DNA from 3 places in the Vibrio sp. B1FLJ16 genome. Region 1 is predicted to be linked to each of the others. Evidence: predicted binding sites of a transcription regulator. Region 1 holds the regulator's gene; each other region holds the start of a gene.
What was found. Region 1 encodes MetJ, which represses methionine synthesis genes. Its sites were predicted from a motif close to TTAGACNTNTANANGTCTAA; they were not measured.
Positions count from the first base shown of each region.

Region 1 (3,286 bases):
AAAAGAGACCCCCATGTCTGAAGAGAACAGCCAAGCAGTAACTCCGGAAGAAGAAAAGCGTCAACAAGCTCTTGATTACCATGCTTACCCAACCCCGGGTAAAATAGCTGTTGAGTTAACTAAGCCAGCGGAAACCGCAGGTGACCTTGCATTAGCATACAGCCCTGGCGTTGCCGAACCTGTACGTGAAATCGCGCAAAATCCTGATAATGTCTATAAGTACACCGCGAAAGGTAACATGGTTGCCGTGATTTCTAACGGTACTGCTATTCTTGGTCTGGGTAACCTTGGTCCTCTTGCTTCTAAACCAGTTATGGAAGGTAAAGCGTTACTGTTTAAGCGTTTTGCAGGCCTGGATTCAATTGATATTGAAGTAAAGCACCGCACTATTGATGAGTTCGTTAATACCGTAGCGAGCATTGCTGATACATTCGGTGGCATCAACCTTGAAGATATCAAGGCACCGGACTGTTTTGAAATTGAAAAGCGTCTTATTGAGCGCTGTGACGTTCCTGTCTTCCATGATGACCAGCACGGTACAGCTATCGTTACGGCTGCAGGTATGCTCAATGCCATCGAGCTGCAAGGTAAGAAACTCGAAGAGTCGGTTATTGTGTGTCTGGGTGCCGGGGCTGCAGCGGTTGCTTGTATGGAACTGCTGATCAAGTGTGGTGCAATGCGTGAAAAGATTTATATGCTGGATCGTAAAGGCGTAATTCATACGCGTCGTGACGATCTAAACGAGTACAAACAGTTGTTTGCGAACAACACTGATAAGCGTACTTTAGAGGACGTGATTGAAGGTGCGGATCTGTTCCTTGGTGTTTCTGGTCCGAATCTTTTACCAGCCGAAGCTCTGAAGTTAATGGCAGACAAACCAATTGTTTTTGCGTGTTCAAACCCGGACCCTGAAATCAAGCCAGAGCTTGCTCATGAAGTGCGTGATGATCTTATTATGGGTACCGGACGTAGTGATTACCCGAACCAGGTTAACAACGTGCTTTGTTTCCCATTCATTTTCCGTGGTGCGCTTGATGTCCGGGCAAGTGAAATCAATGATGAAATGAAACTGGCGGCGGTTGACGCTATTCGTCAGTTGGCTAAAGAGCCAGTGCCGGAAGCGGTATTGAAAGCGGCAGGTGTAGATAAGCTGGAGTTTGGCTCTGACTACATCATTCCTAAACCAATGGATGCCCGTCTGCTGCCACGTGTTGCAAAAGCGGTCGCTCAAGCTGCTGTTGACTCAGGTGTTGCTCGTATTGAAATGCCGGAAAACTATATGTCTGCGTGATCAATATGGCTGAGTAATTAGCTGTTGTAAAACATGTACAAAAAATGGGACGCGATGGCGTCCCATTTTTTTATGTCATTTTGGTCCCAGAATCTGAATCACCATTCGTTAGATTCGTTTTGACGCTAATTACTCTTCGTCAAATGACTCAAATTCGATACCCATTTCCGTCATCAGCGCTTTCGCTTCTGTCGGGATATCATCTGGGCGATCTTTACGAAGGTCTTCATCCGTTGGAAGCGGCTGGCCTGTATACGCGTGCAGGAATGCTTCGCATAGCAGTTCGCTATTGGTTGCGTGGCGTAAGTTGTTGATCTGACGACGAGTACGCTCATCAGTTAGCACTTTTAAAACTTTCAGCGGGATAGATACAGTGATTTTTTTTACTTGTTCGCTTTTCTTTCCATGCTCAGCATACGGGCTAATGTATTCGCCATTCCAGTCAGCCATTGCGTACCTTCATATTTGTAATGGGTTAAAAATAATTGAGTTGCTGATTTTAGCTGCATTTACTGCCATAAGCAAAGACATATAGACGTCTAGAAGTGTTGACGTCTCAAAAATAGACGAGTAAAGTGACAAGAATAGTGAGGGAAATGTGCAATTCATTGAATCTGATAGTTCAGGTATAGCGCATTCCTATTTAGAAGTCACCACTTGTGAAAGGATACACCCATGAGCACCCGCAAGCCCGCGACCATTGCTGTACGCACTGGCATAGAATCTGATACTCAATATCATGCTGTCGTACCACCTATCTACCTTTCAACAAATTACGGCTTTCCTGCATTTGGGGAAGTTCCAAAGTACGATTACACCCGTTCAGGTAATCCGAACCGAGGGTTGTTGGAAAGTGCTCTGTCTGAGTTAGAGTCAGGTAAAGGGGCTGTGGTCACTAACTGCGGTACGTCAGCACTGAACTTGTGGGTTTCTGCGTTTATTGGTCCTGATGACCTGATTGTAGCGCCACATGATTGCTACGGCGGTACTTACCGTCTGTTCAACACCCGCTCTAACAAAGGCGATTTCAGGGTACTGTTTGTTGATCAATCTGACGAGCAGGCACTTGATGCCGCATTGGCGCAAAAGCCAAAACTGATTTTGTTAGAAACCCCCTCGAACCCTCTGGTTCGTGTGGTGGATATTGCTGCAGTATGTGAAAAAGCAAAACAAATTGGTGCCTTAGTCGCGGTAGACAATACTTTTTTGACACCTGTGTACCAAAAGCCTTTAGACCTTGGGGCCGACTTCGTTATTCACTCCACGACAAAATACATCAATGGTCACTCAGATGTGATTGGTGGGGTGGTGATCACCAAAACACAAGAGCATGCAGAAGAGCTGGCGTGGTGGGGCAACTGCATTGGTGCGACAGGCACACCATTTGATAGCTACATGACGCTAAGAGGTATCCGTACTTTAGGCGCACGTATGCGAGTGCATGAAGAGAGCTCCCAGCAAGTGCTGGCTTACCTGAAGAAACAGTCTTTAGTAGCAAAAATTTATCATCCGAGTCTGCCAGAACACCCGGGACATGAGATTGCTAAGAAGCAGCAATCTGGTTTTGGTTCAATGCTGAGTTTTGAGTTTGGCGGCTCAATTGAGCAGCTCAAAGCGTTTGTTAAAGAGCTGCAGTTATTCTCTCTTGCTGAGTCACTTGGTGGGGTAGAGAGCCTGATATGTCACCCAGCATCAATGACACACCGTGCGATGGGTGAGGAAGCGTTGGCAGAAGCTGGCGTCTCTCAGCAATTGCTGCGCCTTTCTGTCGGACTGGAAGATGCGCAAGATCTGATCGCTGACCTTGAACAAGCCTTTACCAAATCTGCACAGCAATAGGAGAGTACTGATGACTGTACTACGTCAGCTACATAAGTTTGGCGGTAGCAGCCTGGCAAACCCGGAGTGCTACTTACGTGTAGCGGGTATTCTCAAAGAGTACTCTAAAGAAAATGATTTGGTAGTGGTATCGGCAGCAGGTAAAACGACTAACCA
Region 1 is NZ_HG992749.1:2,762,300-2,765,585, reverse strand. It holds gene KHN79_RS12595 (malic enzyme-like NAD(P)-binding protein) at 14-1,291, shown strand; gene metJ (met regulon transcriptional regulator MetJ) at 1,421-1,741, opposite strand; gene KHN79_RS12585 (O-succinylhomoserine (thiol)-lyase) at 1,967-3,130, shown strand; partial or broken gene KHN79_RS12580 (bifunctional aspartate kinase/homoserine dehydrogenase II) at 3,141-3,286, shown strand, end outside.

Region 2 (3,286 bases), 1.5 Mb from region 1:
GCCAGTCAGCACAGCTCTTTTAGCGCCTAACAGCGTTAAAATCACCGCAATAGACTCGCTATTGACTTATGATTTTGCCTTGTTATCCATCTAAAATAGCAGCGCTGACTCACAAGCTTAATTAATTGTGTGAAACTTCGAGTTCTTTGGACTTTCTTATCCCGAGCTGAGGTTAATAAAGTTTGTACGCTGCGTTTCATTTATCATCAAATTTAAGCCATCTTGATTCCTTCAAGGTGGCTTTTGCATTGCTGCTTAGCGGTGGCAAAGAAAGCTTGTAAATAACGTTTATCCTTCTCAGAGTTACGAACCGCAGCAAACAGACGACGCCATAAGCCGTTGCCAAACGGTTTACTAGTAATCAGCCCTTGGCGTGAGAACTCCGAAATTGCCCAGTTTGGCAGTGCTGCCACACCTAATCCTGCGGATACCATTTGTACCAGCATTAACGTATTGTCTGCCTGTTTCCACTTTGCAGGCTCCACTCCTGCAGGTTGTAAGAAATGTTTCACCACGTCCAGACGTTGTTTTTGCACCGGATAAGAAAGCATGGTCTGGTCAGCCAGATCGTTTGGCTCAATAAGCGCTTTATCAGCCAGAGGATGAGTTGTAGCAGTGATCAGGCGCATTTCAAAATCAAACAATGGCTCGTAATGCACTTCTGAGCGTGGCTGAATATCGGAAGTAATGACGAGATCCAGTTCTCCGGCGAGCAGGGCGGGTAACGGTTCGAAGCCGAAGCCGGATGAAAAGTCCAGTGTCACACTTGGCCATGCGAGCTGATACTCTTTAATGGCCGGCATCAGCCACTGGAAGCAGGAGTGACACTCGATAGCCATGTGTAATCGGCCATTGACGTCTTCCTTCAGACTTGCCAGTTCATTCTCCGCCTTTGCCAGTTTGGGCAAGATATCTTCTGCCAGACGCAACAGAATCTCTCCTTCCGACGTGAACTTGACCGGACGGGTTTTTCTGAGGAATAGCTGCCCGCCAATACGAGATTCGAGATCTTTGATTTGGTGTGAGAGCGCCGATTGCGTTAAGTGCAACGCGGTAGCCGTTGCTGTCAATGAGCCAGTGTCTCTAAGCGAGGTGATGGTACGCAAATGTTTTAGCTCTATCATGAATCTCTTTCATCCTTTAATGCTCACCATGAACTTTACTTAACTTAACTCTAAATTGTGGATATGTAAACGTCTAGACGTCCACTATTTAAGATCTAGGATTATTTCGCCTTCCCCCCTTCATTATGAATTTTTTTAATAAACAAGTTGAATATTTGAACCTTGCTCAATTTTGTACAGAGAGAGATAGTTTAGCCATCCAGACATCTTAATGATTTGTTTTAGATGTTCTGACCCAAACAAACTGAATAAGGAACAGGGAAATGGCAACAATAACTCACATACTTGGCTATCCGCGCATCGGGGAAAAGCGTGAACTGAAATTTGCATTAGAAAAATACTGGCGCGGTGAGATTGATCAGGCTCAGCTGAAACAAGTTGGATCGGACTTACGAGCGAAGAACTGGCAAGTCCAGTCTGATGCGGGTCTTGGCTTTGCAACTGCTGGCGACTTTGCCTGGTACGATCACGTCCTTACAACAACGCTGCTGTTGGGGCATGTACCCAAGCGACATGATACTGGTTTCCCTGACTTGGACACGTTATTTAAAGTGGGGCGCGGTCAGTCTCAGGCTGGTTGTGGCTGCTCTGGTTCTGCGGCTTCTGATATGACGAAGTGGTTCAATACTAACTATCACTATATCGTTCCGGAATTCAGTAAAAGTGATACGTTTGAAGTGAGCTGGCCTCAGCTGTTTGAAGAAGTGAACGAGGCGTTGAAAGCAGGGCACAAGGTGAAGCCCGTTCTGTTAGGTCCACTCAGCTACCTATACTTGGGTAAAGAGGTTGAAGAGGGCTTTGATCGACTCACATTACTACCAAGATTGCTCACGGCGTATCAGGCTATTTTAGCTAAGCTGGCCAGTCAGGGCGTTGAATGGGTGCAAATCGATGAGCCGATTCTTTCGCTTGAGCTGGAAAGTGAATGGGCAGACGCGTTTAAACTCGCTTACCAGGTGATCCGAAGTGACGTTAAAGTTCTGCTGACCACTTATTTCGACTCAGTCACGGACACGTTAAACAAAATAGTTCAGTTACCGGTTGACGGTTTACATGTGGATTTATCAGCGGCTCCTGAGCAGTTAGATGAGGTGGTAGCTAAGTTACCACAAGGCTGGGTTCTTTCTGCTGGTGTTGTAAACGGGCGTAATGTTTGGCGCTCTGATTTAAGCGCACAGCTAGAACGATTGCAGCCTGTCAAAGAGCAGTTAGGTGATAAGCTTTGGGTTGCGAGTTCATGTTCTTTACTGCACAGCCCAGTAGATCTTGATCTTGAAACAACGCTTAACGAAGAAGTGAGAAGCTGGTTTGCCTTTGCTAAGCAGAAAGTGACAGAAATTGCGCTATTGGGTAAAGCTTTAGATGGCGACCAAAATGCTATTCTGGCGTGTGATACTTACAGCCAACCAATTAAAGCGCGCAAAACAGCGACTCATGTTAATAAGCCTCAGGTGCAGGCGCGTATCAAGGGGATCACTGTGTCCCTTACACAGCGCAATGCGGCCTATGCAGAGCGTGCGGCTCATCAGGCAGAAGTGTTAGGGTTGCCTCTGTTACCAACCACAACCATTGGTTCATTCCCTCAGACTGGCGAGATCCGTGTTCAGCGAAGTGCCTACCGTTCAGGTCAGCTTTCTGAGTCTGATTATATTCAGGCGCTGAAAGGGCATATCGAAGATGCGGTGAAACGACAGGAAGCACTCGACTTAGATGTATTGGTACATGGCGAGGCAGAGCGAAATGACATGGTGGAATACTTCGCTGAGAATCTTGCCGGTTTCCAGACGACCAAATTTGGTTGGGTACAGAGCTATGGTTCACGTTGTGTGAAACCAGCAATTGTGGTCGCGGATATCGAACGTGAAAAACCAATCACGGTTGAGTGGTCGACGTACGCCCAGTCTCTGACAAGTAAACAAATGAAAGGGATGCTGACAGGGCCGGTGACTATTTTATGTTGGACCTTCCCACGTGAAGACATTACCCAGAAGGAAATCGCACAACAATTGGCACTCGCACTTCGTGATGAGGTGTCGGATTTACAAGAAGCTGGTATCAACATTATTCAGATTGACGAGCCTGCGATACGTGAAGGCTTACCACTTAAACAGCGTGACCACAAAGCGTATTTAGACTGGGCGGTGAATGCATTCAAGATTTCG
Region 2 is NZ_HG992749.1:1,166,771-1,170,056, forward strand. It holds gene metR (HTH-type transcriptional regulator MetR) at 213-1,124, opposite strand; gene metE (5-methyltetrahydropteroyltriglutamate--homocysteine S-methyltransferase) at 1,388-3,286, shown strand, end outside.
Region 2: a site for MetJ is predicted at 1,190-1,209, ahead of metE (5-methyltetrahydropteroyltriglutamate--homocysteine S-methyltransferase). Genes of this name have one in related genera too.

Region 3 (3,286 bases), 180 kb from region 1:
TAGAAGCGCACCAAACGCTTCTAGTGCGTTTTGCGATGCTTTACGTGATGCAATGTTAGCTGGGTTCGCTTGAAGATCAGCAATGATTTGGCTTGCTTTCTCTTCCCACTGAGCAGGAAGTTCACCGTTTAGACGACGCTTGAGTTCTGCCGCTTCTGCCGGGTAAGCCGCTGCGTAAGCGTCGAATTTCTCATTCCAGGCCGCTTCTTTCGCTGCGCCAGCTTCTTTTGCATCCCATTCTGCGTATACGTCCGCAGGAATTTCAAATGCAGGGTGTTCCCAGCCCAGGAACTCACGTGCTGCTGCAATTTCTTCAGCACCTAGTGGAGCACCATGACAGTCGTGTGAGCCTGACTTGTTTGGAGAGCCAAAACCAATGATGGTCTTAGTACAGATAAGCGTTGGGCGAGGGTCTGCTTTTGCCGCTTCAATAGCTGCATTGATCGCTTCAGGATCGTGACCATCGACTGCCGGGACTACGTGCCAGCCGTACGCTTCAAATCGCTTAGGTGTATCGTCAGAGAACCAGCCTTCAACGTGACCATCGATAGAGATGCCGTTGTCATCCCAAAACGCGATCAGTTTGCCCAGACCTAACGTGCCTGCCAGAGAGCATGCTTCGTGCGAGATACCTTCCATCAGACAGCCATCACCCATAAATGCGTAGGTGAAGTGGTCAATGATGTCGTGGCCTTCTTTGTTGAACTGAGCTGCCAGTGCTTTTTCAGCCATGGCCATACCAACAGCGTTAGTAATACCTTGACCTAGAGGGCCTGTAGTTGTTTCGATACCTGGTGCGTAGCCGTACTCAGGATGACCTGGAGTCTTAGAGTGAAGCTGACGGAAGTTTTTCAGATCGTCGATAGACAGCTCGTAACCACTTAGGTGTAGTAGTGAGTAAATCAGCATTGAGCCGTGGCCGTTTGACAGTACAAAACGGTCGCGGTCAGCCCACTCTGGGTTTGACGGGTTGTGGTTCAGGTGAGAGCGCCAAAGAACTTCAGCGATATCAGCCATACCCATAGGTGCACCTGGGTGACCAGAGTTAGCTTGTTGAACACCATCCATGCTTAGAGCACGAATTGCATTGGCAAGATGTTTACGAGACGACATGTCTGCTCCTGAGTACGTTAAGCGATAAGAAAAAATAGGTCATAATTCTCTCAAAGCCCCTGAGGGTGTGCAAACGTTTTCCACTCCAAAAGCTTATAAATATCGCATCTGTGAATTTAATTTCTTCGAAACTCGTAAAAGAATAAATAATCTGAATAGGAGAGAAGGAAGTTAGCAAGCCTTTTAATATCAAATTGTTACTCTCGCAGCATAGCCAGTACTGCATTTCTGCTGACTAACCCAGGCAAAATCTGAAGTCAGTAGTTGAACTGCTGCTGTGGCTCTAAGGGAGCTCTGGGGCGAAATGGTGGTACTGGCTGGCTTTAATTAGCCTGTGCTCGGGTTAAATAATTCAGGCAAACGTTTAGTTGTGACAAAAACCAAAAAAGAGCTTGTAATTCGAGCAATCAAATTTAGAATAGCCGTCTAGATGTAGATACACCTACATATTTTATTATTTTTACGCGGTAGCGTTTATCACGCTGCCGCTATAAACCAGATATAGTGGAGCTAACATGGCTAAGCACCTGTTTACTTCTGAGTCAGTATCAGAAGGTCATCCAGATAAAATTGCAGACCAGATTTCTGATGCGGTTCTTGACGCGATTCTAGAGCAAGATCCAAAGGCTCGTGTTGCATGTGAGACTTACGTTAAAACCGGTATGGTAATGGTGGGTGGTGAGATCACGACTTCAGCATGGGTTGACATCGAAGAGCTAACTCGTGAAACCGTTCGTGAAATCGGCTACGTACACTCAGATATGGGTTTTGATGCTAACTCTTGTGCAGTACTGAATACAATCGGTAAACAGTCGCCAGATATCAACCAAGGTGTTGATAAAGCAGATCCAAAAGAGCAAGGTGCAGGTGACCAGGGCATCATGTTCGGTTACGCATGTAACGAAACTGAAGTGCTAATGCCAGCTCCAATTACTTACTCTCACCGTCTTGTTGAAAAGCAAGCGGAAGTACGTAAGAACGGCACACTACCTTGGTTGCGTCCAGACGCGAAATCTCAGGTAACGTTCCAGTACGACCAGGGTAAGATCGTGGGTATCGATGCAGTTGTTCTTTCAACTCAGCACTGTGACACTATCTCTACTCCGGATCTGCGTGAAGCGGTAATGGAAGAGATCATCAAGCCAGTTCTTCCTGCTGAGTGGATCAACAAAGAAACTAACTTCTTCATCAACCCAACCGGCCGTTTCGTAATTGGTGGCCCAATGGGTGACTGTGGTCTGACTGGTCGTAAAATCATCGTAGATACATACGGCGGTGCAGCTCGTCACGGTGGTGGTGCATTCTCTGGTAAAGATCCATCAAAAGTTGACCGTAGTGCAGCGTACGCAGCTCGTTACGTAGCGAAAAACATCGTTGCAGCTGGTATGGCTGATCGTTGTGAAATCCAGCTTTCTTACGCTATCGGTGTTGCAGATCCAACATCAATCATGGTTGAGACGTTCGGTACTGAGAAAGTATCTCACGACATCATCATCGAAGCAGTACGTCAGTTCTTTGACCTGCGTCCTTACGGTCTGCAAGAAATGCTTAACCTTCTGCAGCCAATCTACAAGAAGACGGCAGCATACGGTCACTTCGGTCGTGAAGAATTCCCATGGGAAGCGACTGATAAAGCAGCACTTCTTCGCGATTTTGCTGGCATCAAATAAGAAAGCCAGTTTGAATCTTCAAGCCCTCGCCTAATGGCGGGGGCTTTTTGTTTTTACCAGTATCCACGCCCTCTTCCTTATCCAATTTCTCAGTCGAACGAAAACAAATTTTAAGCAAATAGTTGTAAATTGTTCGAACTCTGCCAATAGTTAAAATAATGTTAAAAAGTGTTTCGATAACATTTCGGGTGCAAGCTAGGGTAACAACAGAAAACTTGGGGAGTACGTTAGCCAGGCATCCTTTATGACTTACACCTAACAGGGGTTGGTATAAGTCACTGCTTAGATAACTGCGTAGGAATAAGCCAAGGAGGAGTTATGCCTAGAACAGTCAATCCATCCGACTTCCACGGTAAGAAAAAGGAAGTCCCAGATAACGAATACGCTAGAACCATTCCATGCAATACGGTGAACATTAGCGCGCCATTCCATTGGCTCGCACTCGGTCTGCATGATTTCGTCCGAATGCCGCTTATAAGCGCGTTTTACGGCCTCTGCTTTAT
Region 3 is NZ_HG992749.1:2,579,099-2,582,384, forward strand. It holds gene tkt (transketolase) at 1-1,113, opposite strand, end outside; gene metK (methionine adenosyltransferase) at 1,629-2,783, shown strand; gene KHN79_RS11725 (DUF2189 domain-containing protein) at 3,102-3,286, shown strand, end outside.
Region 3: a site for MetJ is predicted at 1,540-1,559, ahead of metK (methionine adenosyltransferase). Genes of this name have one in related genera too.